4 regions of the Pseudomonas sp. B424 genome follow, and region 3 is predicted to be linked to each of the others. Evidence: predicted binding sites of a transcription regulator. Region 3 holds the regulator's gene; each other region holds the start of a gene.
What was found. Region 3 encodes FliA, which starts transcription of late flagellar genes. Its sites were predicted from a motif close to CTAAAGTTTNNNNNNNNNNNGCCGNTAA; they were not measured.
Positions count from the first base shown of each region.

Region 1: a site for FliA is predicted at 4,716-4,743, ahead of flgM (flagellar biosynthesis anti-sigma factor FlgM). Genes of this name have one in related genera too.
Region 2: a site for FliA is predicted at 3,300-3,327, ahead of ACZRMS_RS01270 (methyl-accepting chemotaxis protein). Genes of this name have one in related genera too.
Region 4: a site for FliA is predicted at 4,394-4,421, ahead of ACZRMS_RS09200 (flagellar protein MotY). Genes of this name have one in related genera too.

Region 1 covers NZ_JBUZTL010000012.1:31,048-39,055, forward strand. Annotated here, with positions in the region: gene flgC (flagellar basal body rod protein FlgC) at 1-414, opposite strand, end outside; gene flgB (flagellar basal body rod protein FlgB) at 418-825, opposite strand; gene cheR (protein-glutamate O-methyltransferase CheR) at 1,977-2,804, opposite strand; gene ACZRMS_RS15290 (chemotaxis protein CheV) at 2,817-3,779, opposite strand; gene flgA (flagellar basal body P-ring formation chaperone FlgA) at 3,857-4,627, shown strand; gene flgM (flagellar biosynthesis anti-sigma factor FlgM) at 4,780-5,097, shown strand; gene ACZRMS_RS15305 (flagella synthesis protein FlgN) at 5,146-5,613, shown strand; gene ACZRMS_RS15310 (flagellar brake protein) at 5,708-6,445, shown strand; gene ACZRMS_RS15315 (MFS transporter) at 6,551-7,873, opposite strand; gene ACZRMS_RS15320 (glutamine synthetase family protein) at 7,939-8,008, opposite strand, start outside.
Region 2 covers NZ_JBUZTL010000001.1:309,634-317,641, reverse strand. Annotated here, with positions in the region: gene ACZRMS_RS01280 (amino acid ABC transporter permease) at 1-827, shown strand, start outside; gene ACZRMS_RS01275 (amino acid ABC transporter ATP-binding protein) at 820-1,554, shown strand; gene ACZRMS_RS01270 (methyl-accepting chemotaxis protein) at 1,678-3,246, opposite strand; gene ACZRMS_RS01265 (16S rRNA (uracil(1498)-N(3))-methyltransferase) at 3,466-4,176, opposite strand; gene tatC (twin-arginine translocase subunit TatC) at 4,173-4,970, opposite strand; gene tatB (Sec-independent protein translocase protein TatB) at 4,975-5,382, opposite strand; gene ACZRMS_RS01250 (twin-arginine translocase TatA/TatE family subunit) at 5,393-5,671, opposite strand; gene ACZRMS_RS01245 (phosphoribosyl-ATP diphosphatase) at 5,695-6,027, opposite strand; gene hisI (phosphoribosyl-AMP cyclohydrolase) at 6,020-6,421, opposite strand; gene ubiB (ubiquinone biosynthesis regulatory protein kinase UbiB) at 6,501-8,008, opposite strand, start outside.
Region 3 covers NZ_JBUZTL010000004.1:224,909-232,916, forward strand. Annotated here, with positions in the region: gene ACZRMS_RS07810 (protein phosphatase CheZ) at 1-734, opposite strand, end outside; gene ACZRMS_RS07815 (chemotaxis response regulator CheY) at 755-1,126, opposite strand; gene fliA (RNA polymerase sigma factor FliA) at 1,329-2,069, opposite strand; gene fleN (flagellar synthesis regulator FleN) at 2,069-2,896, opposite strand; gene flhF (flagellar biosynthesis protein FlhF) at 3,016-4,329, opposite strand; gene flhA (flagellar biosynthesis protein FlhA) at 4,341-6,470, opposite strand; gene ACZRMS_RS07840 (fimbrial protein) at 6,758-7,711, opposite strand; gene ACZRMS_RS07845 (fimbrial protein) at 7,757-8,008, opposite strand, start outside.
Region 4 covers NZ_JBUZTL010000005.1:219,114-227,121, reverse strand. Annotated here, with positions in the region: gene grxD (Grx4 family monothiol glutaredoxin) at 335-676, shown strand; gene bfr (bacterioferritin) at 767-1,237, opposite strand; gene ACZRMS_RS09220 (bacterioferritin-associated ferredoxin) at 1,436-1,654, opposite strand; gene ACZRMS_RS09215 (peroxiredoxin) at 1,931-2,533, shown strand; gene rnt (ribonuclease T) at 2,611-3,285, opposite strand; gene pyrC (dihydroorotase) at 3,282-4,328, opposite strand; gene ACZRMS_RS09200 (flagellar protein MotY) at 4,484-5,389, shown strand; gene ACZRMS_RS09195 (argininosuccinate synthase) at 5,517-6,734, shown strand; gene ACZRMS_RS09190 (hypothetical protein) at 6,811-7,542, opposite strand.

The sequences.
Region 1 (8,008 bases), on a different contig from region 3:
CATGGTTTTGGCGGTATTCATCAGCTCGGCGTTGGTCTGGAACGAACGACTGGCGGAAATCATATCGGCCATTTCTTCGACCACGTTGACGTTGGGGTAGTACACATAACCCTTGGCGTCGGCAGAAGGATGGTTTGGCTCGTAACGGGCCTGGAGTTCGCTTTGGTCTTCGACCACACCCAGCACTTGCACGCCTTGACCGGCGCCGTCCTGGTCCTGGAACAGCGAGTCGCCGGTGCTGCTTTGCGCACCCTGAAACATGGTGGCAAACACCGGGTGACGGGCGCGGTAGGTCTGATCGATGCTCGACGACACGGTGTCGGCGTTGGCGATGTTGCTGGCGACGGTGTTCAGGCGCGTGGTCTGGGCACTCATGCCACTACCGGCAATATTGAAAACACTGGCTAGAGACATGGGTTACTCCCCGCGCAGGGCCGACATCAGCCCTTTGAATTTGCTGTTGAGCAGGGTGAAGCTGGCCTGGAAGTTGACCGCATTCTCTGCATAGTTTGACTGCTCGATCTGAGCGTCCACGGTGTTCTGGTCGATCGACGGCTGCATCGGCGTACGGTACAACAGCGACTCGTCGCCGCTGCTCAGGCCCTGGGCTTCGATATGGCGGGTGTTGGTCTTGTTCAGCGCAAACGTGCCGCTCTGATTCTTGTCGTTCTGCGCAGCGAGCACAGAGGCGAAATCCAGGTCCCGAGCCTTGTAGTTCGGGGTATCGGCGTTGGCGATGTTGTTGGCCAGTACTTCAGCGCGCTGGGCGCGAAAGCCCAGTGCCTGCTCATGGATACCAAGCGCTTTATCGAAGCTGATGCTCATGTCGAAAAACCTTTGTGGGCTGACCTGAGGATGTGATTCAGGTTCTACATGACATGAACAGAGCAAACCCCGTGCCAGTTGGCACAGAGCCGTATTTCAAGGCTTTGGGAGGGGCGAGGGAGGCGGCAATGCCAGAAAAGCGGCAACGGTTGACCGCTGACTGCCGCTTTTCTGCCGCTTTGGAGGGGGGGGGGTACAGGTTTGTGTGGGCGGCAGATCTAACGCCGTGGCGTATCGAATGGATATGTACGCTGTAAAGGCAGTTATTTAACAGCTGCAACAACAGAACCACCGCGTACATATCCGGCATCCGCGTTTAACTGAAATATTGGTTTCGCCCTTACGGCGAGTCCCTTTTGGAAGGACCCAAAAGGAACCAAAAAGTCCTTGCCCTGCCATACGGCCGAGGTCGCCCAGGCTCCCCCAGAACAGCACCTGCGTTCAGCCTCCTGTGAGGGGCGTTCGTGTCGCTTGATTAATCCCGTGGCTACAGCAAAAACAAAGGTTAAGGCTTGAAACTGCACAACCCCTTGTGGGAGCGGGCTTGCTCGCGATGGCATCGGCGCGATTCAACTCAAATACCGCGCCGCTTGCATCGCGAGCAAGCCCGCTCCCACAGAGGAGATGTGCGAGTCTCGCAGACCTCGCCGCCAAACAGGCCGGCCGGTCGGCCGCCTCGGCGGGCATTGCTTTTGATCTACCGGCCCCTTCGGGAGGCCGAGTGGAGGTTCTGCGCAGTGGGTCTCCCGGCATGGATGCCGGGAGAGCCGTGTTGGGCCATGGATGGCCCGTCACGGCGTGCCCACGGAGCGTACCTGCGCGAGGGACACCTGAGCGCAGCGAAGGCCGTACGCCGGGGCAAGCCTTTTTGGGTACTTTTTCGGCGTTTGGAAAAAGTGCCTCGCCGTAAGGGCGAAACCCGTAGAAAGCCGTGGCGCATCGAATGGATATGTACGCTGTGTCAGTAACTGCGATACCGGGTACATATCCAGCATTCGCGTTTAACTAAAATACAGGTTTCGCCCTTACGGCAAGGGGCGTTCGTGTCGTTTTCGAGATTGGGTAGCAGCAGGCTTTGCTGGCGCTACGCGCCACATTGCAACCTTCGGCAGCGGCTACAAAAAGGGAGCCATCCAGGGCTCCCGTTTTGCTTACTTGGCCTGGTAAATAATCCCCGGGCTGCACTGGACCATCTGATAGTGATCCGGCAATCCGTTGAGCGCCTCGGAGGCACCCAGGAACAAATACCCGCCCGGCTTCAAGGTGCTGTGAATACGCAGCAGGATGTCTTTCTTCGCCTCTGCCGAGAAGTAGATCAGCACGTTGCGGCAGAACACGATGTCGAACTTGCCGAAGCCTGCATAGCTGTCCAGCAGGTTGAAGGGGCGGAACTCGACACGACTTTTGATCGGTGCCTTGATCACCCAGCGCCCCGGCCCCTTGGGGTCGAAATAGCGCTGCAAACGCTCCGGCGACAGGCCCCGGCCAATCGCCAGGTTGTCGTATTCGCCGGTTCTGCAGGTGTTGAGCATCAAGCTGGACAGGTCAGTGGCAAAAATCTGCACGCCCGCCTTCAACTGCCCCAGGTTACTGCGCTCAAACTCATCAATCGCCATCGACAGCGAGTAGGGTTCCTGCCCCGAAGAACAGGCTGCCGACCAGATACGCAGGCGCTGACCCGGACTGGCCTTGATCTGCTCGGGCAGCACCTTGTTCTTCAACACTTCAAAGGGGTAGGTATCGCGAAACCACAGGGTTTCGTTGGTGGTCATGGCATCGACCACCTGCTCGCGCAGCCCGCTGCGCGGCTGGCTATGGATACGTTGGATCAACTCGCCCAATGACTTGATACCTTGCTGTTCCATCAGCTTGTTGAGCCGGCTGGAGACGAGGTACTGCTTGTTTTCACCCAGCAAAATGCCACAGGCTTTTTCCAGGAAAACCCGGAACTGTTCAAAATCCAAATTAGCCGTCGACAAATGTCCTGCCTCTTAAATCGTTTTGACCGCCAGGGGTTGGCCCTGACTTTGGTCTGCTGCTTTGATCCGGTCAACTACCCGGGATGCCAGGTCATCAGGCCGGAATTTGGCCAAAAAGTCATCGGCACCGACTTTTTTGACCATCGCCTGGTTGAATACCCCGGACAACGAAGTATGCAGAATGATGTGCAGGTTTTGCATCCGCGGGTCGTTGCGGATTTCAGCTGTCAGGGTGTAACCGTCCATTTCCGGCATCTCGATGTCCGAGATCATCATCAGAAACTCTTCAGACGGGTCCTTGCCCTCCTCCACCAGCTTGCGCAGGTAATTCAGCGCCTGACGGCCGTCGTTCAACGACACCACTTCAACGCCCACGCTTTGCAGGCAACGGGCAACCTGTTTGCGCGCCACCGACGAATCGTCGACGGTCAGCACCCGCAATGACAGCGCCTTGCTGCGGGTTTCGACATCGACCACGCCCTGGGTGATGGTTTCGGGCGATGGCGAAACTTCTGCCAGCACCTTTTCAACATCGATGATCTCGACCAGCTGGTCGTCCATCCGGGTCACGGCCGTCAGGTAATGGTCGTGGCCGGTCCCCTTGGGTGGCGGATGAATATCTTCCCAGTTCATGTTGACGATACGTTCGACCGAGCGCACCAGAAAACCCTGGGTCTTGGTGTTGTACTCCGTGATGATCACGAACGGGTTGCTCTGATCTTTCAGGGCCCCCGAGCCCGTGGCCATCGCCAGGTCGAGAATCGGGATGGTCGCGCCGCGAATGCTCGCCACACCGCACACCACGGGATGGGACTTGGGAATCATGGTCAGTTTCGGGCATTGCAGCACTTCCCTGACCTTGAACACATTGATCCCGTAAAGCTGTGGCCCATCCAGGCGAAACAGCAACAGCTCCAGGCGGTTTTGCCCGACCAGTTGAGTGCGCTGGTTAACCGCATCCATCACCCCAGCCATACTCAGCTCCTCTTAAAACTTTAAGTTTCGACACGCATTACCCGGTAAACGGCACGGGGCTTGCTTTTTTATCGGCCATGAACGCAAAAACGACAAATTCCTGCCACCGGCTTTTTCGCCAGACCCTGCGCCGCTGCTGCCTGAGCGTCCTGGCGGTCGGCGGTCTGACGGGCCTGTGCACTTATAGCCATGCTGACGCGTTTACATCGCCTGATCAGCTTATCGGCGTGACCCAAGGCTTTCTTGAATTCACCGTCGAAGACTATCTGGCCACCAGCCAGACGCAGGGACGATATCAGATCCAGGTCAACAATCTGGACCCGCGCCTGCGCCTGGCCCATTGCGACAAGGAATTGACAGCCACCCTCGAAAGCCCGGCACAACCCATGGGCCGAGTCATCGTTCGCATCCGTTGCGAAGGGCTCTCGCCGTGGACCATCTTTGTTCCGGCCCAGGTCAAGCTGTTCCGTAATGTCGTCACCGTGACTCACCCGCTCAAGCGCGGCATGGTGATCGACTACGCCGATGTCAGCCTGCGCGAGCGGGATATCAGCCTGATCAACCAGGGGTATTTGACCGCGACCGAACTGGCGGTCGGGCAAAAATTGCTGCGCCCCATGGTGACCGATCAAGTGCTGACACTCACGCATCTGGAGCAGGCTGCCGCGGTGCGCAAGGGCGAGCATGTGGTGATCAGCGCCCGCAGCGGCACATTAAGTGTCAAGATGCCCGGCGAAGCGCTGTCTGACGGCGGCCTTAGCGAGCAGATCCGGGTGAAAAACCTGAATTCCAAGCGCGTGATCCGGGCGCGAGTGACTGCACCCGGGCAAGTTGAAGTGGCATTGTAGGAAAGTTGGCATCAGTTTCCCTGCTTTCCTACACTGTATGTTTGACGCAGATCAGTACAGTTCTGTGTGAAGCCATGATTAATCGAGCCTAAAGTTTTTCCGGGTATGGCCGAAAACATGGCAAGCGTCCAAATACCCCGAGGTTTTCCGTTATGGTCATCGACTTCAGTCGTCTCAACAGCGCACCGCCCTTGACCGGCAGTACGCGCAGTCAGGAAGCAGGCAGCGCCACGCAAGCGGCCCCTGCAAAAAGCCCTGAGCAAACCGGCGCCAGCGCCCCGAGCGGGGAATCTGTACACCTCAGCCAAGAGGCTCAACAGTTGCAGAAGATCAGCGACTCGTTGCGTGACCAACCCGTGGTCGACAAAAACCGTGTGGCCGAACTCAAACAGGCCATTGCCGATGGCAGCTACAAAGTCGACAGCAACCAGGTCGCCAGCAAACTGCTGAACATGGAAGCCCAGCGCTAGGCCCACGTGGCCAGTGCCAGGCTTTTGGACGCTTAATCCTGGGGTCTTATGCACGACGAAAATTTACTGCAACTGATCAATGATGACCTCGCCCCCGCCGAGCAACTGCTCGGCCTGTTGCAGGACGAGTCCATCGCCCTTAAAGGCCGCGACATGCAGGTGCTGGAGAACATCCTGGCACGCAAGCATTCGTTGATCATTCTGCTTGAGCAGCATGGCCGCAAACGCAGCGAGATCCTGGCAAGCCTCGGCCTGGCCACCAACCGCAGCGGCCTCGAAAGCCTTGCCAGCCATTCAAGCGTGGGCGCTCAACTGCTCAGCCAAAGCGATGTGCTGAGCCAGTTGCTGGCCCGGTGCCAGGCCGCCAACCTGCTCAACGGCCAATCGATCCAGACCCAACAGTCGATCACGGCCAACCAGCTGCGCATTCTGCACGGCGGCGAAGCTCCGTCGCTGTATGACGCACGCGGTACCACTTCGATGCTCAACAGGCACCGCGCTTACAGCCAGGCCTGACCCTGCGCGATCACACTGTCTAGCGAGACACGCAGCATGATGGCAGAATGCCTCTTTTGCGTGTTGCAGTATTTTGTCCGGAGATTGATCAACCGTGTTCGACGCCCCAGATGCTCCGCAGCCGCCAAAGGTGCTTACCACGCCGCTGGAAATTGCCTCCAGCTTGCGGATGCTGCAAGAGAGCCATGACCCGCTGATCATCACTTTCCAGGATCGCACCCAGCGCTTTCAGAGCTATGTGGTTGATGTGAACCGCGAGAACAACACCCTGGCCCTGGACGAAATGATCCCCCGTGGAGGTGAGCGTTTTCTGGAGGCCGGAATACCGTTTCGGGTTGAGGGTTTCCACGAAGGCGTGCGCATCGCCTGGGAATGCACCACGCCGCTGAGCATCGACGACACCCATGATCATCGCTGCTATCGCGGCGCGTTACCCCGCGAAGTGCTTTACCACCAGCGCCGGAGCGCGTTTCGCGCGGCCCTGAAACTGTCGCATCTGATTGATGTGCAAGTGGCCGGTGAAAAGCTCAAGTCACCGATCAAGGGCAAGTTGCTGGACGTGTCCGCCACTGGCTGCAAGTTGCGTTTTGAAGGGGATATCGGCGAAAACCTGCAGCTGGGCCAGGTGTATGAGCGCTTCACCGCCGCCCTGCCCTTCGGCCAGATCACCACCCCTGTCGAATTGCGTTATCTGCATTTTGAAGAGCGCCTCAACATCACCTTCGCCGGTCTGCGCTTCCACAACATCAGCGGTGGCGTGCAGCGCCAGGTCGAACGTTTTGTGTATCAACTGCAGCGCGAGGCGCGCCAGTTTGATAAAGACGACTACTAAACGCTGAAACACCCCCTTGAGTGACACCGCAAAACCTGTGGGAGCCGGCTTGCCTGCGCGGGGCATTGCCATCGCGAGCAAGCCCGCTCCCACCGGGGCAGATGTTTATGGCTTGGGTTCCGGCTCCAGTTCTGGTTCTGGTTCTGGTTCTGGTTCTGGCTCAATGTTATCCACCATCTGATCCTGCACCACCTGCTCATCCACCCTCGGGTCAAGAGCGGCCACCAGCGGTGAGCTGGACATGCTGTCAGGCATGGCCACGTGATGCAGCGGCGCGTCGTCGACCTGGTGCAAGTTGGTCACCGCATTCGGGCGAATCCGCCATACCAGGATCAAACCGGCCACGCTGAAAAACGCGTAGAGCATCTGGCTGCCGAAGAATTTCATCAACACCCCGGTCACTAACGGCCCGATGCTGGCGCCAATGCCATAGGTCACCAGCAACATGGCGGTCAGCGAAACCCGGCGCTCACCCTCGATATGGTCATTGGCAAACGCCACGGCCAGCGGGTAGATGCAAAATTGAACCAGCGCGCTGAGGCAGCCTGCGGCAAACAGCACCTCCATCGGTACCGAGGGCAAGATCGCCAGCGGCAAGGAAACCACCGCCAGAATAAAGGCGAAGATGCGAATCAGTAGCGGCCGGTCGTAACGGTCGGACAACCAGCCCAGCGGCCACTGCATCAGCAAGCCGGCAAAAATACAGCTGCCCATATAAACACCGACCAGCTCGGTCGACAGCCCTTGCTGCGATGCATAGAGCGGCGCCAGACCGTAGAACGAACCCACCAGCAAACCGGCCCCCATCACCGCGATCAACGACTGCGGCACCCGCTTGATGAAGAACCTGGGGTCCATCGGCGCCGGATGCAGGGGCGCCGGGTGAATGCGCCGGGTCATGGCCACGGGGACCAGGCACAGGGCAAAACACAACGCCACGACCATCAGCAACTCGAGCCCCAGGGCAGGATGGATCGCCAGGATCAATTGCCCGAGCACCAGCCCCAGGTAGGACGCAATCATGTACAGGCTGAACACCACGCCACGCTGCTTGGCATCCGCCTGCTCGTTGAGCCAGCTTTCGATGACCATGTACTGGCACATCATGCCCAGGCCGACAATCACCCGCAGCAGCAGCCACATGGGCAGCCAGTCGGTCAGGCCGTGACACAGCACCGCCGCACCGACGATGCCGGCACAGGTGGCATAAGCACGGATATGCCCGACCCGGGCAATCAACCGGTGGCCGATCTTGCCGCCCAGCACCAGGCCAAAGTAGTTGGCCGCCATCAAGGCGCCGATCCACAAGCCGTCGACATTGTCGGCCGCCAGGCGCAGCGCCAGATAAGTACTCAAGAGGCCGGAGCCGATCAACATCATCAGCGAGGCAAAGTACAACGCTCGAAAAGACTTCCAGATTTGGTGCATTGGCTTTCCGTGCGGCTCCTTGTATCTGCAGCCGGGAAGAGGCCCGGCACCACAGTTTTAAACAGTTAAGCCTGAGCCGCCAACACGCGACGCTCCCAGGGCGTTATTTCGTCAAGAAAACTGGTCAGTTCCAGG
Region 2 (8,008 bases), on a different contig from region 3:
TCGCCTATCAGGCCGAAGAAGCCCAGCGGGCCGCTGAAACCTCGACCGTTATCGAACTGGTGCGCAAAGGCGATGCTGCCGAAGTGGTGTTGCGTGGCGACGATGGCAAAGAACAGCGTGTAACCGTTGCCGACAACAGCCTGCAAGTGGCTGAGGGCGACGATGTGGCCGAAGGCGACGTGATTGGCGTTAACCGCCATTGGGCTGCAGGGCCGCTGCTCTGGGGCCTGTGGACCACGGTCTGGTTGTCGCTGGTGTCTGGTGTATTGGGTTTGATCATCGGGCTGGCCACCGGCCTGTGCCGTTTGTCGAATAACCCGACCCTGCGCGACCTCTCGACGCTGTACGTCGAACTGGTGCGCGGCACGCCGCTGCTGGTACAGATTTTTATCTTCTACTTCTTTATTGGCACCGTACTCAATCTGTCCCGCGAGTTTGCCGGTATTGCCGCGCTATCGTTGTTCACCGGCGCTTACGTGGCTGAAATCGTGCGTTCGGGTGTGCAGTCCATCGCCCGCGGGCAAAACGAAGCCGCCCGCTCGCTGGGGCTCAACAGCAGCCAGTCGATGCGCTACGTCGTGTTGCCACAAGCGTTCAAGCGTGTGCTGCCGCCGCTTGCCGGGCAATTTATCAGCCTGGTCAAAGACACCTCGCTGGTATCGGTGATCGCCATTACCGAGCTGCTCAAAAGCGGCCGTGAAGTCATCACCACCTCGTTTTCGCCGTTCGAAATCCTGTTCTGCGTTGCGGGCCTGTACCTGTTGATCAACCTGCCGCTGTCGCATTTCGCCAGCCGGCTTGAGCGGAGGCTCGCGCAAAGTGATTGAAGTTCGCGAACTGGTAAAAGTCTTCGACACCCGCGGGCACATTGTTCGCGCGGTAGACAACGTCAGCACCACCGTCGCCCAGGGCGAAGTACTGGTGGTGATCGGTCCGTCGGGTTCTGGCAAGTCGACCTTTCTGCGCTGCCTCAATGGCCTGGAAGACTTCGACTCCGGTTCCGTCAGCATTGACGGTCTGGACCTGGCCAACCCCAAAACCGATGTCAATGCCTACCGGCGTGAAGTCGGCATGGTGTTCCAGCATTTCAACCTGTTCCCGCACATGACCGTGCTCGAAAATCTGTGCCTGGCGCAGAAGGTCGTGCGCAAGCGTGGCAAGGCCGAGCGCGAAGCCAAGGCCCGTGCGCTGTTGGAGAAGGTCGGTATCGGGCAGAAGGCCAATGAGTTCCCGTCACGCCTTTCAGGCGGCCAGCAACAGCGCGTGGCGATTGCCCGTGCGCTGGCGATGGAACCCAAGGTGATGTTGTTTGACGAACCCACCTCGGCGCTGGACCCGGAGATGGTCGGCGAAGTGCTGGATGTCATGAAGACCCTGGCCCGCGAAGGCATGACCATGGTCTGCGTGACCCACGAAATGGGCTTTGCCCGCGAAGTGGCCAACCGCGTGTTGTTCTTTGACCATGGCAAGTTGCTGGAAGACTCCAACCCGCAAGACTTCTTCAATTCGCCCAAAGACCTGCGCGCCCAGGCGTTTTTGCGGCAGGTGCTTTAAAAGCAGCCCTCTGCTGCTCTTGTGGGAGCGAGCTTGCTCGCGATACAGGCGACGCGGTGTAACTGTAAAACCGCAGCGATCCAATCGCGGGCAAGCCCGCTCCCGCAGAGGGTGTGGGGGCTGTCAGACCTTGAATCGCCCCACCAATGTCTGCAGATGCGTACCCAGTCGCGCCAGTTCAACGCTGGACGCTGCAGTCTCTTCGCTCGCGGCAGCGGTCTGCTCTGACACATCACGCACATTCAACACGCTGCGGTTGATCTCATCGGCCACAGCGCTTTGCTGCTCGGCCGCGGCCGCGATCTGCTGGTTCATGCCCTGAATCGTCGACACCGTGCGGGTGATATTGCCCAGTGACTCGCCTGCGCGACGGGTCAGCTCAACGCTGTTGTCGGTCAGGGCGCGGCTGCTGTCCATGCTGCTGGACACTTGCTGGGTACCGCTTTGCAGGCCCTCAATCAGTTCTTCGATCTCCTCGGTGGATTTTTGCGTGCGCTGCGCCAGGCTGCGCACCTCGTCCGCGACCACCGCAAACCCGCGACCGGCCTCACCGGCCCGTGCTGCCTCGATGGCGGCGTTGAGGGCCAGCAGGTTGGTTTGCTGGGCGACCGACTTGATCACGTCCAGCACGCTGCCGATCTTGTCACTCTCGCGCTTGAGATGGCCCATGGCCTCGGTGGAGTGACCGACCTCGATCGCGAGCTTCTCTATCTGGGCGAGGGCTTGCGCGACCACTTTGTCGCCTTCGCGGGCCTGCTGGTCGGCAGCAACCGCAGCTTCACTGGCTTCTTCGGCATTGCGTGCCACTTCCTGAACTGTTGCTGCCATTTCATGCATGGCGGTGGCGACCTGATCGGTTTCGACTTTCTGGCTGTTGACCCCGGCGCTGGTCTGCTCTGTTACCGCCGAGAGTTCTTCGGCCGCGCTGGCGATTTGCGTCACACCGTCGCTGATGCCGCCAATCAACTCGCGCAGACCTGTGGTCATGCGTTGAATGGCTTGCTGTAGCTGGCCCAGTTCGTCGCGGCGGTTGGTCACGTGGTCATGGGTCAGGTCGCCGGACGCGATCTGCTCAACGGTTCTTAGTGTGCGCTGCAGCGGGATAACAATCTGGCGGGTAATGACCCAGGCGGCAATGAACCCCAGCACCAGGGCCAGCAGTGCACAACCGATCAGCAGGCTTGTGGCCTTGCGGCTTTCGGCGTCGCGTTTGGCCGCCTGCAGTGCCGAAAGCTTCTGGCTCTGTTCGATCAGGGTATTGCCCTGCTGGTGCATGCGCTCAATGGCCTGGTCTGCGGGTTGTGAGCCCTGAATGAGGTCGGCGAAGGCGCGTTTGTACTCGGTCACGGCGTTGAGTTGCTGCTCGACCAGAATAAGGTCATCTGGAGATACCAGCTGTGCGCGGGACAGCTCCAGCGCGTTGTCCAGTTCGGTCAGCTGGCGGGTGACGCCGGCAAGGGTGCTTTCCCCGGGGTGGCGCTCATATTCAAGGCGTGCAATACGCAGGTCTTTGGTCAGCCCGATAATTTTCGAGATGTTGGCCAGCTTGTCGCCCCGGTCAATCACGGACACCAGGCCATTCCAGCCGGTAGCGGCAATCAACAAGGTCAACACCAGTACCAGACCGAAGCCCAGGCTGAGTTTACGTTTGACGCTTATGTTGCCGAGCAGTTGGGCCAGCCGATGGTACATGGTGATACTCCTTTACTGACCGAGACTCGTGGAGGTCTTTGCGGGTTGTAAGGGCATCGGCGCGCGGGTGGAGAACTGAAGGGCAGAGGTTGGATGTGTGACGAACGTCGCAGGTGCTACCCCTGTGGGAGCGGGCTTGCTCGCGATGCAAACTGCGCGGTATGTGTGAGCTACCCCGTTGATGCCATCGCGAGCAAGCCCGCACCCACAAGCTGGAGGTCAGAACAACCGGGCGAGCAGGGCGGTAACGGCGGTTTCGACCCGCAGGATGCGTGCTCCCAGTTGTACCGGTTGCAGGCCGGCCTTGGCCAGCAAGTCGATTTCGTAAGGGATCCAGCCACCTTCCGGGCCGATGGCCAGTGTGACCGGCTCATCCAGCCCGCGCGGGCAGGCCGGGTAATCACCCGGATGGCCAACCAGGCCCAGGGTGCCTTCGACCAGTGCCGGCAGGCGGTCTTCGACGAAGGGCTTGAAGCGCTTTTCGATAATGATTTCGGGCAAGACGCTGTCGCGTGATTGCTCAAGGCCAAGAATCAGTTGCTCACGAATCGCTTCGGGCTCCAGAAACGGGGTCTGCCAGAAGCTTTTTTCAACCCGGTAACTGTTGACCAGAACTACTGTGGGCACGCCCATCGAGGCCACGGTTTGCAGCACCCGGCGCAGCATTTTCGGGCGTGGCAGGGCCAGCAACAGGGTCAGCGGCAGTTTGGCCGGGGGCGGCAGGTCGAGGCTGTGGATAACCAGTTCGGCTTCCTTGGCTTCAAGGCGCACCAGCTCGGCGCTGCCCATCAATCCGCCAATCCGCCCGACGCGCAGGCTGTCGCCGACAGCGGCACGGTGAACTTCCTGCATGTGAGTCAGGCGCCGATCGCGCAGGATCACACGGTCGGCGGCAATGAAATCAGCCTCTTCGAGGAGCAGCAGGTTCACGCTTGTGGCGCTGGCGGCTGGGCGTCGTTGTCCGCCGGTTGTTCGTCCGGGTCTTCACCGCGCTTGTTCTTGCTGATCAGGCTGCCAAACAGAATGCCGATTTCAAACAGCATCCACATCGGGATCGCCAGCAAGGTTTGCGAGAAGATGTCCGGCGGGGTCAGGATCATGCCGACCACGAAGCAGCCGATGATTACGTACGGGCGGATCCTGCGCAGGTATTTGACGTCGACGATGCCGATCCATACCAGCAGCACCACGGCCACCGGGATTTCAAAGGCCACGCCAAAGGCAAAGAACAGCGTCATGACGAAATCTAGGTAGCTGCTGATGTCGGTCATCATCGCTACGCCTTCGGGGGTGGCGGCGGCGAAGAACTTGAACACCAGCGGGAACACCAGGAAGTAGGCGAACGCCATGCCGGCATAAAACAGGAAGATGCTGGAGACCAGCAGCGGTACGGCGATGCGCTTTTCGTGCTTGTACAGACCGGGTGCGATAAAGCCCCAGATCTGGTGCAGGATCACCGGTATCGCAATAAACAGCGAGACCATCATGGTCAGCTTGAGCGGCGTGAGGAACGGCGAGGCCACGTCAGTGGCGATCATTGTCGCGCCCACCGGCAGGTATTCACGCAATGGCGTGGAGACCAGGGTGTAGATCTGCTGCGTGAAGGCGAACAACCCGGCAAAGATGATGAAAATCGCCGCGATGCAGCGCAGCAGGCGGGTGCGCAGCTCGGTCAGGTGCGAAACCAGCGGCATTGGCTGGTCGTGTTCAGGCTTATCGCTCATGCGCTTAAGGGGCTCGCGGTGGCAGGGTAGGGTCGTGTGGCGTTGCCGGTTGAGGCGCAGGGTCGGACGCGGTTTTGCTCAGGCTCACGGGCGCGGGGCTCGCAGGCTCGACAGTTGCTGCGGTCACAGGGGGCTCGGTCGGCGTCAGGGGCTTCACGGCGTCCTGCAGGGGCGCCAGAATCTTCTTGGCTTCCTCTTCCATCGACAGAATGTGTTCGTTGTGCAGCTGCCGACGAATTTCGTCGGCGCCGATTTCACGTTCAACTTCCTGTTTGATCGCATTGAAACTGCGTTTCAGGCGCCCGATCCACAGGCCCGCCGTGCGCGCTGCACCCGGCAGCCGCTCGGGGCCGAGCACCAGCAGGGCCACCAGGCCAACGAGCAGCAGTTCACTGAAGCTGATACCGAACATTAGTTTTGGCTCACACGTCTTTGCGGGTCGGCTCTTCGACTTTCTGCGCCTGCACGTCAATGGTGTGCGGCTCGTTCAGGGTCGAAGTGGTGTGTGGCTGCGGCGCGGCAGTTGGCTGTGCAGGAGGAACCACAGGCTCGGCAGGTTTTTCGTCGTCGTTCATGGCTTTGCGAAAGCCCTTGATCGATTCGCCGACATCGGTGCCCAGGTTTTTGAGTTTTTTGGTGCCGAAGACGAGGACTACGACTACCAGAATGACGATCCAGTGTTTCCAGTCAAAAATGCCCATGATGTGTTCCTTTGCAAAGTGATTTAGGCGGACGGCCGCGAGGCTTTTTCTACGTGGCCGGAGGTGCCGATGCGACGTTCCAGTTCATCCAGTACGGCCTGAGGATGCTGCCCCAGCTGGGCCAGCATGATCATGCTGTGGAACCAGAGGTCGGCCGTTTCGTAGATCACATCGCTGCAATCACCGCTGATGGCGGCATCTTTGGCGGCGATGATGGTTTCAATCGACTCTTCGCCGACTTTTTCCAGAATCTTGTTCAGACCCTTGTGGTACAGGCTGGCGACATAGGAGCTGTCGGGCGTTGCGCCTTTGCGTGCTTCAAGCACCTGGGCAACGCGGCTCAAGGTGTCAGTCATGGGAGTGCCCTGCGTGGTAAATGGCGTGGGGGTCTTTGAGCACCGGGTCGACGGTCTTCCACTCGGCATTTTCGTATACGCGGTAGAAGCAGCTCTGGCGGCCGGTATGGCAGGCGATGTCACCGATTTGCTCAACCATCAGGATGATTACATCGGCATCACAGTCCAGGCGCATTTCATGCAGCTTTTGCACGTGACCGGACTCTTCGCCCTTGCGCCACAGCTTGCCACGGGAACGTGACCAGTAAATGGCACGGTTTTCGGCCGCGGTCAGGCTCAGCGCCTCGCGGTTCATCCAGGCCATCATCAGCACGCGCCCGGTTTTGTGGTCCTGGGCAATCGCCGGCACCAGGCCGTCGCTGTCCCATTTGATCTCGTCCAGCCAGTCTTTCATGTTCGACTCCGACAACCGGCCTCAACCCTGTGGTCAAGGCCTGGTGAATTCACAGTTTGCCAGCCTCGCCCGGGGCTGGCTATCGGCGCACGATCAGATACAAGCCTACGGCCAGCATGATTCCGGCAGGCCAATAGCCCGCAGTGTGCAGTGGCCCGATACTGGCCAGCAAGGCACCTGCGGCCAAATGCCCGGCACCGATCAGACGCAGGAACCAGCCGTCGCGGGATTCGCGCACGATCAATGGCGGATTATTGGCATGGGGCTGCGACATGCGCTCCAGCAGGTCGCGGGTCATTCCGGCCAGATGCGGGATCTGCTCGACCTGGCTGTGCAGGTTGCGCAGCAAGGTCTTGGGGCTGACGCGCTCACGCATCCAGCGTTCCAGGAACGGCTGGGCGGTGTTCCACAGATCGAGGTCGGGGTACAGCTGACGCCCCAGGCCTTCGATATTGAGCAGGGTTTTTTGCAGCAACACCAACTGCGGCTGGACTTCCATATTGAAGCGTCGAGCCGTCTGGAACAGGCGCATCAGCACCTGGCCAAAGGAAATCTCCTTGAGCGGTTTTTCGAAGATCGGCTCGCACACGGTACGGATCGCCGCTTCAAACTCGTTGAGTTTGGTGTGCGCCGGTACCCAGCCCGAATCAATGTGCAACTGTGCCACGCGGCGATAGTCGCGCTTGAAGAAGGCGAACAGGTTGCGCGCCAGGTAGTCCTGGTCCTCGGGGGTCAGGCTGCCGACGATACCGCAGTCGATGGCGATGTATTGCGGGGCCCACGGGTTGACGGTGCTGACAAAGATGTTGCCGGGGTGCATGTCGGCGTGGAAGAAGCTGTCGCGGAACACTTGGGTGAAGAAAATCTCGACCCCGCGCTCGGCCAGCATCTTCATGTCGGTGCGCTGATCGGCAAGCGCTTGCAGGTCGGTGACCTGAATCCCGTAGATACGCTCCATCACCAGCACTTTGGGGCGACACCAGTCCCAGTAGATCTGCGGGACGTACATCAGCGGCGAGCCTTCGAAGTTGCGCTTGAGCTGGCTGGCGTTGGCCGCCTCGCGCAGCAGGTCGAGTTCGTCGTAAATGGTTTTTTCGTAGTCCGTGACCACGTCCACCGGGTGCAACAGGCGGGCGTCGGCGCTCAGGCGTTCGGCGGTTTTGGCCAGGATGTACAGCCAGGCCAGGTCAGAACCGATGATCGGCTTGAGGCCGGGGCGCACAACCTTGACCACCACCTCTTCGCCCGTCTTGAGCTTGGCCGAATGCACCTGGGCCACCGAGGCCGAGGCCAGCGGTTCGATGTCGAAACGGCTGAAGACTTCGCTGATCTTGGCACCAAGCTGCTCTTCAATCAGCTTGACCGCCACTTGCGGGTCGAACGGCGGCACCCGGTCTTGCAGCAGCATCAGCTCATCGGCGATGTCGGCGGGCAGCAGATCGCGGCGAGTCGAGAGAATCTGGCCGAACTTGATAAAGATCGGGCCCAAATCCTGTAAGGCCAGACGCAGGGCTGCACCCCGGCTCAGCTCCAGCTTTTTGCGCGGGAACCAGCGCCACGGCAGTGCGTAGCGCAGTGACAGCATCC
Region 3 (8,008 bases):
TCATTACGTGTATCGGCATGAATCTGCGGACCTTCACCCCTGGCCTGGCTTTTTTGCGAATTATTTTCGGCGCGCATTGCATCACGGTCGTGTTCGATCCCTGCAAAGCGATCCACCTGACTGGCCATCAGCACCAGCTTGAGCAGATTGCTTTCAACTTCGGTCACCAATTGCGTTACCCGTTTGATCACCTGACCGGTGAGGTCCTGGTAATCCTGGGCCAGCAAGATGTCAGTGAGGTTGGCGGACACGATGTTGTTCTGCGTTTCGCTACGCGTCAAAAAACTGTCGACTCGACGCGCCAGCTCGCGAAACTCCTCGGCACCGACTTCGCGACGCATAAAGCGCCCCCAGTCCGTACTCAGAGCCCTGGCTTCCTGGCCCATTCCGTTGACCAGCGGCGTGCTGTGCTCCACCAGATCCATGGTGCGGTTGGCGGCGGCTTCCGTCAGTTTCACAACATAAGCCAAACGCTCGGTGGCATCCGTGATCTGCGACACTTCTTCGGCTTGCGGCATGCCCGGGTCAATATGAAAATTGACAATTGCACTGTGCAGTTCACGGGTCAGCTTGCCGACTTCGCGATACAGCCCGCGGTCCCGGGTCTGGTTGAGTTCGTGAATCAGCTGCACTGCATCGCCAAACTGGCCTCTTTCAAGGCTTTCGACCAATTCGTGAGCATGTTTTTTCAGGGTCGATTCAAAATCGCCCTGCGTAGTTTCTTGATGCTCCATAGCGCCCCCAAGGCAACCGATCAACCGATGCGATCAAAGATCTTTTCGATTTTGTCTTTGAGTGCGATAGCGGTGAACGGCTTGACCACATAACCGTTAACACCGGCCTGGGCCGCTTCGATAATCTGCTCGCGTTTGGCTTCGGCGGTCACCATCAACACCGGCAAGTGCTTGAGTTTTTCGTCGGCACGCACATGGCGCAACAGCTCGATACCGGTCATGCCCGGCATGTTCCAGTCGGTCACCAAAAAGTCGATATGCCCCAGATTGAGGATCGGCAGCGCCGTGATGCCGTCATCCGCCTCGACCGTGTTGGTGAAACCAAGGTCACGCAACAGGTTTTTAATGATCCGCCGCATCGTCGAGAAATCATCAACGATGAGGATTTTCATGTTCTTGTCCAATTCGACCTCCAAGCAGTCTTAAACGCGTCCTGTCTGGGGACGCGCCATTCAATCAATTCGTTTTCAAACACCGCCCAAATCGACTGTGGGAGCGGGCTTGCTCGCGATGCAGGCGGCGCGGTTTTTCTGATTCACCGTGTCGATCCCATCGCGAGCAAGCCCGCTCCCACAATAAGTGCACGTGTTCCCGTCAGTGCGCGCGCCACTGGCTCAGGCGTGCGCGCAATCGTGCGGCGCACTGGCTGTGCAGCTGGCTGACCCGGGACTCACTGACCCCCAGCACCTCACCGATTTCCTTGAGGTTCAGCTCCTCGTCGTAGTACAGCGCCAACACCAGTCGCTCACGCTCGGGCAGATGGGCAATCGCATCGGCCAGGGCGCACTGGAAGCGTTCGTCTTCCAGGTCCCGCGACGGTTCCGGGTGAGCACTTGCGCCATCTTCATGCAGCCCTTCGTGTTCGCCGTCCTGCAACAGATCGTCAAAACTGAACAGGCGGCTGCCCAGGGTGTCATTCAAAATGGCGTAATAATCATCAAGGCTTAACTGGAGTTCGGCCGCAACTTCATGATCTTTAGCGTCACAACCGGTTTTTGCTTCAATTACCCGAATTGCATCGCTGACCATGCGTGTATTGCGGTGAACCGAACGCGGGGCCCAGTCGCCCTTGCGCACCTCATCGAGCATCGCGCCACGGATACGAATGCCGGCATAGGTCTCGAAACTCGCCCCCTTGCTCGCGTCGTACTTGCCCGACACTTCGAGCAGACCAATCATCCCGGCCTGGATCAGGTCATCCACCTGCACGCTGGCCGGCAACCGCGCCAACAGGTGATACGCAATGCGTTTGACCAGGGGGGCATAGCGTTCGATCAGCTCGTACTGGCTGTCACGCGATGCCTTGCTGTACATGCGGTAGCCACTGGCGGTCATTAAAAGCGTCCCCCTGCTTGCTGCACCAGACGCTCGACAAAAAACTCCAGGTGCCCCCGGGGGTTTGCAGGTAGTGGCCAGGTGTCCACCTTCTGGGCAATGGCCTTGAATGCCAGCGAACATTTGGAGCGCGGGAACGCTTCGTAGACGGCGCGCTGCTTCTGTACGGCCTTGCGCACGCATTCGTCGTAGGGCACGGCGCCCACGTACTGCAGGGCCACGTCCAGAAAACGGTCGGTAACCTTGGTCAGCTTGGCGAACAGGTTGCGACCTTCCTGGGGGCTTTGGGCCATGTTGGCGAGTACGCGAAAACGGTTCATTCCGTAATCGCGGTTCAGCAGCTTGATCAACGCGTAGGCATCGGTGATGGAGGTCGGCTCATCGCACACCACCAGCAGCACTTCCTGGGCGGCGCGCACAAAGCTGACCACCGACTCGCCGATCCCGGCAGCGGTGTCGATCACCAGCACATCCAGGTTATCGCCCAGGTCGCTGAATGCCTGAATCAGGCCGGCATGCTGCGCCGGGCTCAGGTGCACCATGCTCTGGGTGCCCGAGGCCGCCGGCACGATACGAATCCCGCCGGGGCCCTGGAGCAATACGTCGCGCAGTTCGCAACGCCCCTCGACCACATCGGCCAGGGTGAATTTCGGGGTAAGGCCCAGCAGGACGTCGACGTTCGCCAATCCGAGGTCCGCGTCCATTAGCAGGACACGCCTGCCCAGCTCGGCCAATGCGATAGACAAGTTGACTGAAACGTTAGTTTTACCGACGCCACCCTTGCCGCCGGTCACTGCGATCACCTGTACGGGATGCATGCTGCCCATGATCTTTCTTTACCTTGTCTTACTTAGACGCGGCTACATACGTTGGCTGCGCGTTCCCCACCGGAACACAATCTTCAGACCATCTGATGTAGGTACATTGCAACGTAATCGTGACTACCTCAGCCAACCCGCTTGGGAGGGCTGTGATAGATATCAGCGAACATATCGGCCATGGCTTCTTCGCTGGGTTCTTCCTGCATTTGCACACTCACTGCGCGGCTCACCAGCTGGTGACGCCGCGGCAGGTGGAGATCGTCCGGGATACGCGGGCCGTCCGTCAGGTAAGCCACCGGCAACCCGTTACTGATCGCCAGGCTCAGCACCTCACCCAGGCTCGCCGTTTCATCCAGCTTGGTCAGGATGCAACCGGCCAGCCCACAACGTTTGTAACTGAGGTAGGCCGCCGTCAGTACCTGCTTCTGACTGGTGGTGGCCAATACCAGATAATTGCGCGCCTTGATCCCGCGCCCGGCCAGGCTTTCAAGCTGCAGGCGCAACGCCGGGTCGCTGGCCTGCAGGCCGGCGGTATCCACCAGCACCACACGCTTGCGCACCAGCGGCTCGAGAGTCTGGCCCAATGACTGGCCCGGGGCCACGTGAGTCACCGGCACGTTCAAAATGCGGCCCAGGGTTTTCAATTGTTCCTGGGCACCGATACGAAAGCTGTCCATGCTCACCAGCGCGATATTCTGCGCGCCGTACTTGAGTACATAACGGGCCGCCAGCTTGGCCAGCGTAGTAGTTTTACCCATCCCCGCAGGCCCGACCATCGCGATCACGCCGCCCTCTTCCAGCGGCTCCAGCTCAGGCGTGGCAATCATCCGTGCCAGGTGCGCCAGCAGCATCCGCCAGGCCTGGCGCGGCTCTTCGATACCGGCCACTTGCGCCAGCAGATCGCGCGACAGCGGCCCGGACAGACCGATGCGCTGCAAGCGGCGCCACAGATTGGCCTGCGCCGGCTTGGCATCCTGTAACTGGCTCCAGGCCAGCGAGCCCAGCTGTACTTCGAGCAACTCGCGCAGGCCATTGAGTTCGTGACGCATATTGTCGAATGCGCGCTGATCAATTGTCGGCGTGGCCACCGGCGCAGGGCGCGGCGGTTCTTCAAGGGTCGGCTCGATCAACGGCTCGGCAGCGGTCAGCGGCAAACCGGCAAACAGCTGACGGTTATCGCCCGCCTCGCCTTCGCCGCGCAGGCTCAGCTCGGCCTGGGCCGAGACGATCCGCGACTGGGTCTTGCGCAGTTCTTCTTCAAGCTCAATGTTCGGCACCCGGGGTGCCAGCGCGGACAACTTGTAGTCCAGGGCCGCGGTCAACTCAACGCCCCCGGCAATCCGGCGGTTGCCAATAATGGCGGCGTCAGCCCCCAGCTCATCACGAATCAGCTTCATGGCCTGACGCATATCGGCGGCAAAAAATCGCTTCACTTGCATAAACCAAACCCTCAGCCGTTAGGGCCTACTGTCGCAACGATCGTGACCTGCTTGTTGTCAGGGATTTCCTGGTACGCCAGCACATGCAGGTTGGGCACCGCCAAACGGCCAAAACGCGACAGCATCGCGCGTACCGGGCCTGCCACCAACAAGATAACCGGGTTGCCTTGCATCTCCTGACGCTGAGCAGCGTCGATCAACGAGCGCTGGAGCTTCTCTGCCATGCTTGGCTCCAGCAAAACGCCCTCTTCCTGGCCTTGTCCGGCCTTCTGCAAACTATTGAGCAATATTTGTTCCAACCTTGGTTCCAAGGTGATCACAGGCAGCTCAGACTCAACACCTACAATGCTTTGCACGATGGCGCGGGACAGCCCGACGCGCACAGCGGCAACCAAAGCGGCAGTATCTTGACTCTTATGGGCATTGTTCGCGACGGCTTCGGCAATGCTGCGGATATCGCGCACCGGCACCTGCTCGGACAGCAAGGCCTGCAACACCTTGAGCAACTGCGAAAGGCTCAATACCCCCGGCACCAGTTCTTCCGCCAGCTTGGGTGAGGATTTGGCCAGCAACTGCATCAACTGCTGCACTTCTTCATGGCCGATCAGCTCATGGGAGTGCTTGTACAAAATCTGATTCAAGTGGGTCGCCACCACGGTGCTGGCGTCCACCACGGTATAGCCCAGCGATTGCGCCTGGCTGCGCTGGCTGACTTCAATCCACACCGCCTCCAGACCAAAGGCCGGGTCTTTGGTGGTGATGCCGTTCAACGTGCCGAACACCTGCCCCGGGTTGATCGCCATTTCGCGATCCGGGTAGATCTCGGCCTCGGCCAGAATCACCCCCATCAAGGTCAGACGATAGGCGCTGGGGGCCAGGTCGAGGTTGTCTCGGATATGCACGGTAGGCATCAGAAAGCCCAGGTCCTGGGACAGTTTTTTACGCACGCCCTTGATCCGCGCCAGCAATTGGCCACCCTGGTTGCGGTCCACCAGCGGGATCAGCCGGTAGCCGACCTCCAGCCCGATCATGTCGATGGGTGTCACGTCATCCCAGCCCAGCTCCTTGGTCTCCTGGGCGCGGGCCGGGGACGGCAGCAGCTCCTGTTGGCGCTGCACCTCTTGCAGGGCCTGGACCTTGACCACGTTGTGTTTTTTCCACATCAGGTAGGCCACGCCACCGGCGACTGCGGCCATGCTCAGGAAGGAGAAGTGCGGCATGCCCGGCACGATGCCCATGACTGCCATCAACCCCGCCGCTACCGCCAGCGCCTTGGGTGAGGCGAACATCTGACGATTGATCTGCTTGCCCATGTCTTCGGAACCCGAGGCACGGGTCACCATGATCGCGGCAGCGGTGGACAGCAGCAGGGATGGCAACTGCGCCACCAAACCGTCACCGATGGTCAGCAAGGCATAGACCTTGCCGGCTTCGCTGAACGCCATCCCGTGCTGAAAGATACCTACGGCCATGCCGCCGATCAGGTTGATAAACAGAATCAACAGGCCGGCGATGGCGTCACCGCGCACAAATTTGCTGGCACCGTCCATCGAGCCGTAGAACTCGGCCTCCTGGGCGACTTCCTGGCGGCGCATCTTGGCCTGGTTCTGGTCGATCAGGCCGGCGTTGAGGTCCGCGTCGATGGCCATTTGTTTACCGGGCATGGCGTCGAGGGTGAAACGTGCACTCACCTCGGAAATCCGCCCGGCACCTTTGGTCACTACCACGAAGTTGATGATCATCAAAATCGCAAAGACCACGATACCGACCACGTAGTTGCCGCCGATCACCACCTCGCCGAAGGCCTGGATCACCTTGCCTGCGGCAGCGTGGCCATCATGACCGTGGAGCATCACCACTCGGGTGGAGGCCACGTTCAGCGCCAGGCGCATCAGGGTCGCGACCAGCAAAATGGTGGGGAATACCGCAAAATCCAATGGGCGCAGCGCGTAGACGCAGACCAGGAGCACCACAATTGATAGCGCGATGTTGAAGGTGAAGAACACATCCAGCAGAAAAGGTGGAATGGGCAACATCATCATTGCCAGCATCACCAACAGCAACAGCGGCACGCCCAGCTGCCCCTGACCCAAACCGGCCAGACCGCTGCGTGCGGTGTTGATTAACTGAGAGCGATCCAAAGACATTGCGGCAAACCTTTAGCAAACTTTTGACGCCAGATGCGCCGTAGAGCCTGCCTGTGCAAGAACCCTTCCAACTTTGGCCAATGGCCATATCAGAATAAAAAGCCCCTCTCGATTTAAACGACTGGGGCTTCTGTGGGAGCGAGCCTGCTCGCGAAGCGCGTAAACCCTGATGTGTGTTTACTCGATGATCGCAATCTTGTTGAGACCTTCGCGAGCAGGCTCGCTCCCACAGTTGAGGTCACGTAAACCTCAAGGGCTGTATCGAGCCTGGTTTTTTGTGCTCAGGGCACGCTCATTACCAGCGTGGCACTCGCCGTGAAAGGCCCGGCGGCAGGTAGGCTGCCGGGTTTGCGAAAAAGCGTAAACAACACCGTGTCGCTGCCTGAGCTGTTGCTTATTCTGGTCCTGAAAGAACCTCCCGGAGCGACTAATGCACTGAGACGATGCATACCAGCGGCAAGATTAGGGTTAGTGGTGACAAGGGCACTTGAGTTAAACGAAGAGGCAGTCCCCGCCAGCTTGATATCTATGGGGGAGCTAATACCCAAATCAGGACATGAATAATTCAGAACGACACTTCGCCTGTAGGGTGTACCGGCAGGCATATCCCCCCCGACCGCAAGGGGGTCCACCGAACCGAAGTCTACATTAATTGGGTTGTTATTATTAATCGTGCACGTTGACGGGCTCATATTGAGCGAATTGCTCGCAAAAACATTGACAATCGTGGTGAACTCCTTGACAAGCGAACCGAACGAATAGCTGCGAAAACTTAAATGAAGTACAGCGATCATCGTCCCTGATTTGATATCAATGTATTTTCCAGGTGTTGTGGTAATGTTTAGATAGGGTCGGCCCGCCACACTTACCTGAGGCTCCGCTCCCTGCACCGAGAGGACAATACCGGCCCTCACAGGTATCGGATGATAAACACCTCCCCCCGTACTCAAGCCGCCATTGAGATGGCTGTATTGCGGAAGCAACCTGACGGCATCGGGATAGGTCACTATAGTTTGCGAGGAGTTATAGGGCCAATACGTTGGCAACCCATGCCGGCAGTCCATCGTATAACCATCCAGCACGATTTTTCCCAGGCTCAAGTTTGCTTTAACATTGACATAAACATTAAACCCTTTCGTCTCCGCATCGAACCAGTTACCGCCATTCACTCTGCACTCTGTTGCGCCGGCAATTTGAATCAGCAGCAATAACATCAGTCCAATTATATATTTCATACCAATCTCTTCTATAGAAAACAGCACTACAAAAGTGGCGCCGCTTTAAGGGTAGTCCAATGTAAAGGTCGAAATAGCAGTGAAGGTTCCGGCCGTTATTGATTTATTGGCAATGGCCTGTGGCTCCGCTTTAATAAATGCCTTGAACGCAATTACATTGTTGCCATTACTTAATACCTGCTTGTCGCTGACCATATTCAACGGCAACGGTTTATCCGTGAGCGTTTCCAGCCCGATCGCTACCCCTTGGTCACCGGCGCCGTTCAGCGCCAGAAAGCCCGGCAGCTGGGTGCTCTC
Region 4 (8,008 bases), on a different contig from region 3:
ACGGGCGAGACCTGCGGCGAAAGCCGCACGGGGCGACGAAATAGGGGAAGGCGCGATCTTATAAGGAAATGTCGCGTCTTGCCAATAAGGGTCACGTGTTCAGAGGTTTGAGCGAGTCTGCGCTGCATGAGCGCGTGGCTGTAACCACGATCAAGTGATTTGCCTCACCTCAGCTGCCCATTTGTACACTGCCCTTACGTTGCTTGGCAATTTTGTGTGCCTGCGCTGGCAGTAGGAAACCGCTGGCTTGGGAGACCGAGCGTGACGCTTGGCTTTCCGTTACAATACGCCACCGTGCCGACAACTGAGTCGGAAAGTTCAGCCGAGGTGCTCCATGGATATCATCGAAACTATTAAAGACCAGATTGCCAACAACACCATTCTGCTCTACATGAAAGGCTCTCCGAATGCTCCGCAGTGCGGCTTTTCGGCCAAGGCTGCTCAGGCTGTGATGGGCTGTGGCGAGAAGTTCGCTTACGTGGACATCCTCCAGAATCCAGAAATTCGCGCCAATCTGCCGAAATACGCTAACTGGCCAACTTTCCCACAACTGTGGGTCGGTGGTGAGTTGGTTGGCGGCAGCGACATCATGGCTGAGATGGCTGCTGATGGTTCTTTGCAGGCTTTGATTAAAGAAGCTGTCGAGAAAGCTGCTGCGAACAAGACTGAAGCGTGATCACAGTCGCGCTGTAACGGTTGTTAAATTACAGCGTATAAAAAAGCCCCGCTCCTGATAATCAGGGCGGGGCTTTTTAATGGAGGTTAGTTACTCCCCCATTTGTGATTGCAGATAGTTCTCAATGCCAACTTTGTCGATCAGGCCCAATTGGGTTTCCAGCCAGTCGATATGTTCTTCTTCAGATTCAAGAATATCTTCCAGCATTTCGCGGCTGCCAAAGTCACCGACCACTTCACAGTGCGCAATGGCTGCTTTGAGGTCGGCATGGCCAGTCTTCTCAATGCGCAGGTCGCACTCGAGCATTTCTTTAGTGTGCTCGCCGATGTGCAGCTTGCCAAGGTCTTGTACGTTCGGCAGGCCTTCCAGGAACAGGATTCGTTTGATCAGCTTGTCCGCGTGTTTCATCTCGTCGATGGACTCGTGGTACTCGTGAGCACCCAACTTCTCCAGGCCCCAATCCTGATACATGCGTGCATGCAGGAAGTATTGGTTGATAGCGACCAGCTCGTTACCGAGAATTTTGTTGAGATGCTGAATGACTGAAATATCGCCTTTCATGTCCGGAGCCTGCCTTGATTAACCGTATATAAGGCAGAGTTTGAGCCGCACCTTGATGGCTGTCAAACCTAAGTAGTTGAATAATATATGAAAATTAATCGGAATAAGAATGTTTGTGTTCCGCGTCTTGGGCCTAAGCACTTGAATTTTAGGCATAAAAAAACCGAACACTAAGTTCGGTTCTTTGGAATGAGTCAATTATGCGGCTGAAAATTCTGCTGGAAAACTCATGGCCGCCTGGCTGGCTTGCAGTGAGGTCAGGGTTTCGCGAACCACTTGCTTGGCCAGACACGCACATTTACCGCATTGGCTGGCAACACCTGTTGCTTCACGAACTTCGCGGTAGCTGCAGCAACCGTCGTAGATTGCGTCGCGGATTTTTCCATCGGTGACGCCAGTGCAAAGGCAAACGTACATAAATAAGAACCATCACTGGTTGGGATTCAATGCGATAGATCTTAATGTTAACGAGAATGATTGTCAAAGTGCCTTGAGTCTCAATTGTGGTTTCCCAGCACCGTGCTGACGAACGGTCTTGGGGCTGTGCTTTCCCGCGCTGAAAAAGGGTTAAGGCCCGTTCCGACCGGCGGTGTATGATGGTCGGTCATTTTCACGCAGGTACTGGCCACGAGACTGCAGTTGCACGATGGCGGCCAGGTCCTGTTTTTTGCACCGCACACCAGGAGATATCCAATGAGCGTACTCGTAGGCAAACAAGCCCCTGACTTCACCGTCGCTGCCGTACTTGGCAATGGCGAAATCGTTGACAGCTTCACACTGTCCACCGCCATCAAAGGCAAATACGGCCTGGTGTTCTTCTACCCGCTGGATTTCACTTTCGTTTGCCCGTCCGAGCTGATTGCTCTGGATCACCGCATTCCTGAGTTCCAGGCGCGTAACGTTGAAGTGGTTGCCGTATCGATCGACTCCCATTTCACTCACAACGCATGGCGCAACACGCCAGTGAACAATGGCGGCATCGGCCAGGTGAAATACACCATGGCTGCTGACATCAATCACGCAATCTGCAAGGCCTACGACGTTGAAACCGAAGGCGGCGTTGCTCTGCGCGGCGCATTCCTGATCGATGACAAGGGCGTTGTACGTTCCCAGATCGTTAACGACCTGCCACTGGGCCGTAACATGGACGAGCTGCTGCGTCTGGTTGACGCTTTGCAATTCCACGAAGAGCACGGCGAAGTTTGCCCTGCCAACTGGAAGAAAGGCGACAAGGGCATGACCGCTTCGACTGCAGGTGTTGCTGCTTACCTGACTGAGAATGCTGACCAGCTGTAAAGGTTAGTTTCAGGCATAAAAAAACCGGACCCAGTGTCCGGTTTTTTTATGGAGCGGGATAAACCCAAACGGCTTGATCAGTCGTTAAAGTCTTTCCAGCCGCCCATTTGTTTCCAGCGGTTGACGATGCCACAGAACAGTTCAGCAGTTTTCTCGGTGTCATAACGTGCCGAGTGGGCTTCACGCCCGTCAAAATCGATGTCGGCGGTTTGACAGGCTTTGGCCAGCACGGTTTGGCCGTAAGCCAGGCCAGCCAGGGTCGCTGTATCAAAGCTCGAGAACGGGTGAAACGGATTGCGTTTCATGTCCAGGCGCGCAACGGCTGCGTTGAGGAAGCCCAGATCGAAGCTGCTGTTATGGCCAACCAGAATGGCGCGTTTGCAGCCATTGGCTTTCAGGGCCTTGCGCACACCACGGAAGATGTCGGTCAAGGCTGTCTCTTCGCTGACGGCCATGCGCAGCGGGTGATCCAGCTTGATGCCGGTGAACTCCAGCGCGGCAGCTTCGATGTTGGCGCCTTCAAACGGTTCTACACGGTGGAAATAGGTGTGCTCCGGGTATACGAAGCCTCTTTCGTCCATACCGATCGTTACTGCGGCGATTTCCAGCAAGGCATCAGTGGCGCAGTTGAAACCACCGGTTTCAACATCGATTACGACCGGTAGATAGCCGCGAAAACGCTCGGCCATCGGGTGGCGCGATCCGCCGCCATGGCCGCCTTCGTGTTCGTCATCATAATGGTCGTCACTCACAGCTGTTCCTCAAGCAGGCGCCAGCGCAGTTTTTCACCGGCGCGCAGCGGGATTACGGTCAGCTCGCCGAAAGGCAGGCTGTTTGGGGCGGTCCATTCCTGGCGAACCAGGGTGATCTGTTCGGTGCTCGGGGCCAGCCCGTAGAAACGAGGGCCGTTCAAGCTGGCAAAAGCTTCCAGTTTGTCCAGCGCATTGCGCTGTTCAAAAGCTTCGGCGTACATCTCGATGGCCGCATAAGCGGTATAGCAGCCGGCACAGCCGCATGCAGCTTCTTTGGCGTGCTGGGCATGGGGTGCCGAGTCGGTGCCCAGGAAGAACTTCTCGCTGCCACTGGTTGCGGCATCCAGCAGAGCTTCCTGATGGGTGTTGCGCTTGAGGATCGGCAGGCAATAGAAGTGCGGGCGAATACCGCCAACCAGCATGTGGTTGCGGTTGTAAAGCAAGTGATGAGCCGTGATGGTTGCGCCGACGTTGGCCGAAGCCTCGTTGACGAACTGCACCGCGTCTGCGGTGGTGATGTGTTCAAACACCACTTTCAAGGTCGGGAATCGCTCTACAACACGGCGCATATGCTCGTCGATGAAGATTTTTTCGCGATCAAAGACGTCCACGTTGGCGCGGGTGACTTCGCCGTGTATCAGTAATGGCATGCCAACTTCGGCCATGACTTCAAGCACCGGAAAGATCGCGTCGATGCTGGTCACGCCGGAGTCGGAGTTGGTCGTTGCGCCGGCCGGGTACAGCTTGGCAGCATGGACGAACCCGCAGGCTTTGGCCGTACGAATGTCTTCTGGCTGTGTTCGGTCAGTAAGGTAAAGCACCATCAGCGGCTCGAAGCGGCTGCCGGCCGGGCGCGCAGCAAGAATTCGCTGGCGGTAGGCATCGGCTTCGGCTGCATTACGCACCGGAGGTACCAGGTTGGGCATGATGATGGCGCGGCCAAAAGTGCGCGCTACATCCGCAACAGTGTGGGGCAACACAGCACCATCGCGAAGATGTATATGCCAGTCGTCGGGACGCAGCAGGGTCAGGCGGTCAGACATTGGGGATTCCAGGCGGGTCAAACTGATGTGAATGCTACCGGAAAAGACTCTATCAGGCACTCGCTATCAAGTTTTGTGGTGAGTAACCGATATCTCCAGGGTATGCCGTAAATCGGTTGACTGTTTTTTTGCAGTACAAGCCTGTGGAGCCTCCCGTGCGCCAGCGTTATTTCATCCTGCTCAGTATGTTTGCCAGCCTGCCGGCCATGGCTCTGACTTTTCAGACACGGCTGGAGAATATCGAGTGGAAAGTGGAAGGCGATAAATTTGAATGCCGTCTGATCCAGCCCATTACTGACTTCGGTTCCGGAGCCTTTGTGCGTCGGGCTGGCGAGCAGGCCGTTTTCCGCCTCAATGCCTACAGTCCGATGCTTGGCGAGGGCTCTGCAACTCTACTGGCGGCGGCTGCACCGTGGCAGCCGGGGAGGGGAGACATTGATCTGGGGGCCGTACGCATCGGACGTGGACAGGTATTGTTCAACAGCTCTCAAGCCCAGGCGGGACGCTTGTTTCGCGGTCTGCTCGAAGGGCGAAGCCCGCTGGTAAGGCATTTCTCCCGCGAGGGTAGCGTGTCGGAAGTTCGTCTATTGCCGGTCAGATTTCGCCAGGCTTATAGGGATTACGAGGCCTGCACGGCAAAGCTGCTGCCCAAAAACTTTGAACAGGTCAGGTACAGCCAGATCGGATTTCCTGGTAGCGGTACCGAACTTGATCCCAATGCGCAGAGCAGCCTGCAAGTGATGGTTGAGTACTTGAAGGCAGACCCTTCGGTCAATCACGTCACCCTGGACGGTCATTCGGACAATCAGGGCAATCGGTTGACCAATCGCGAGTTGTCCCGGCGCCGGGCATTGGCCGTGATGAATTACTTCAAGGAAAACGGGTTGCAGGAGTCGCAGATCACGGTGCGTTTCCACGGCGAACAATACCCGCTGGCGCCGAATACCAATGGGGCAAATCGCGCCAAAAACCGCCGGGTCAGTGTCCGTCTGGAGCGGCTCCCTGAGCCTGTAAAAGCGGTTCCGTCAGTGGTTGTTACACAGCCTTCTGCAATTTCTTGAAGCGATCGTCTGGTCGCGGCCTTGACATAATCTGTCGCTTTGTCGTCTTAAGCTGTCGCGCCTCTGTAAATTCACGCATATGGGCGGTAGACTGTTCGGCTTTTCGAACAACCCGTGGAGTGATGGCATGGCGGACGTAAACAAGGTCGTTCTGGCTTATTCGGGCGGCCTGGACACTTCGGTGATCCTGAAGTGGCTGCAGGATACTTATAACTGTGAAGTCGTAACCTTCACCGCTGACCTGGGTCAGGGCGAAGAAGTCGAACCGGCACGTGCCAAGGCGCAAGCCATGGGCGTTAAGGAAATCTACATTGATGACCTGCGTGAAGAGTTTGTTCGAGACTTCGTTTTCCCGATGTTCCGCGCCAACACTGTTTACGAAGGCGAGTACCTGCTGGGTACTTCCATTGCTCGTCCGCTGATCGCCAAGCGCCTGATTGAAATTGCCAATGAAACAGGCGCAGACGCCATTTCCCACGGCGCAACAGGTAAAGGTAATGACCAGGTTCGTTTTGAACTGGGCGCCTATGCCTTGAAACCAGGGGTCAAGGTTATTGCTCCTTGGCGTGAGTGGGACTTGCTCTCCCGTGAAAAGCTGATGGATTACGCTGAAAAGCACAATATCCCGATCGAACGCCACGGCAAGAAGAAATCCCCGTACTCGATGGATGCCAACTTGCTGCACATCTCCTACGAGGGCGGTGTGCTGGAAGATACCTGGACCGAGCATGAAGAAGACATGTGGCGTTGGACCAAGTCGCCAGAAGACGCGCCTAACACGCCGACCTTTCTGGAACTGACTTACCGCAACGGCGATATCGTTGCCCTGGACGGCGTCGAAATGACCCCGGCCACCGTGCTGGCAACTCTAAACCGTATCGGCGGCGAGAACGGCATCGGTCGTCTCGATATCGTTGAAAACCGTTATGTAGGGATGAAGTCCCGTGGCTGCTACGAAACACCGGGCGGCACCATCATGCTGCGGGCTCACCGTGCCATTGAGTCGATCACTCTGGACCGTGAAGTCGCTCACCTGAAAGACGAGTTGATGCCTAAGTACGCCAGCCTGATCTACACCGGCTATTGGTGGAGCCCTGAGCGTTTGATGCTGCAACAAATGATTGATGCGTCTCAGGCTCACGTGAACGGTGTCGTTCGTCTGAAACTGTACAAAGGCAACGTGATCGTTACCGGTCGCAAGTCTGACGATTCGTTGTTTGATGCCAATATTGCCACTTTTGAAGAAGATGGCGGTGCTTACAACCAGGAAGACGCTGCAGGGTTTATCAAGTTGAATGCGTTGCGCATGCGCATTGCTGCAAACAAAGGCCGCAAGTTTTTCTAATACGCGCTGCCTGTAAAAAAGCCCCGGCCATTGGTCGGGGCTTTTTTTTGCTGATGAGTCAGGCATGACGGGCTCATCAAGGTGAATTCAGTGTGTCCAGCTTGCGTGTATCTCTATTGTAGGCGATGACTTGTGTATGGCCAGTACACGCGTTGCGTACAAAGTGTTTAACCATATCTAGTTGTGATTGAGTATTTACCAGCAGTAGCAGTACATCTTTTTCTGTCATGTTGTTCTTGTTGTTGCGTGACATATTCAAGTGAGTGCGCAGGGTATTTTCAAGTGTGTATTTGTCTGGTCGTTGTGAGCGTTCGTGGCTAAGGTCGATAAAGTAAAGTTTTGTAGGTTGGGTGCCTTCAATCAATACGAGGCTCTCTGTCGAGAGCGTTACAGGCGTGCTGGGCGGGTCAGGATCATGCACTCTATGGCCCCTGGGAAGGAATATAAAGCGCTGAGGTGTGCGTGCGCTGAAATTTATGCTCGCCTGATAGCGCAGTGTGGAAAGTGGTATTGGCGGTGTTGTGTGTTTAAAAGAGGCTGGGGCCTCTGGGTGAAGTTCGGTAGCTCTGGGAGTGTGTTCTGCCTTGGATAAATCAGTCGGAGTGTAAAGGCTCTTGTTATTGAAATTCAAAGTGAGAAAAAACAGGGTGATTAAAAAAGACGGAAATATAATCAAAAACCATACGTATATTTTTTGGTGTTCGCTGTTGATGTAGGGCAATGAGACTGCGGCGGAAGCTTCTGTCAGCATTGAAAAGATAGCGATCACTGTAAGTGGGTTATTGATTTTTATTTTGTGGCGTATCATTTTATGAATTCCGGCAGGAGGTTATTTGGGGGGGGCGGTGTGGGCCGTGGGATGTCGAAAGCTATGATGCGGTGGTGATGCTCATGTGTTTTCAGGGTGCATCTGTTATTAACCTAGACGTGGGTTTTTGAAGTTGCAAACAAATATAGGTGCGGTTGACGCTGTCAGGGAGTGGTTTTTCGGTTTTATTTCTTAATTCGAGCTGTCTGTAGGAAGTGTTTCGTAGAGTAGGGTGGGTTCTATAAATGTTGTTAGGGGGTGTGAAGCATGCTGGTGTAAATCGTTTTATATAAAATCAAATAGAGAAGGGATTATGCGGCATGTGTGTGACTGTGAGGGGAGTATCTATCTAGATTTTACTTGTGCTCAGTTATTTTCAAAAAAACGCATTGGGGGTGAGTTTTGTTTTGATATATTTTTGTGCTTGGGTGTTTTCTGAATGCTATGTAGTCCTATTCTTTAAGTG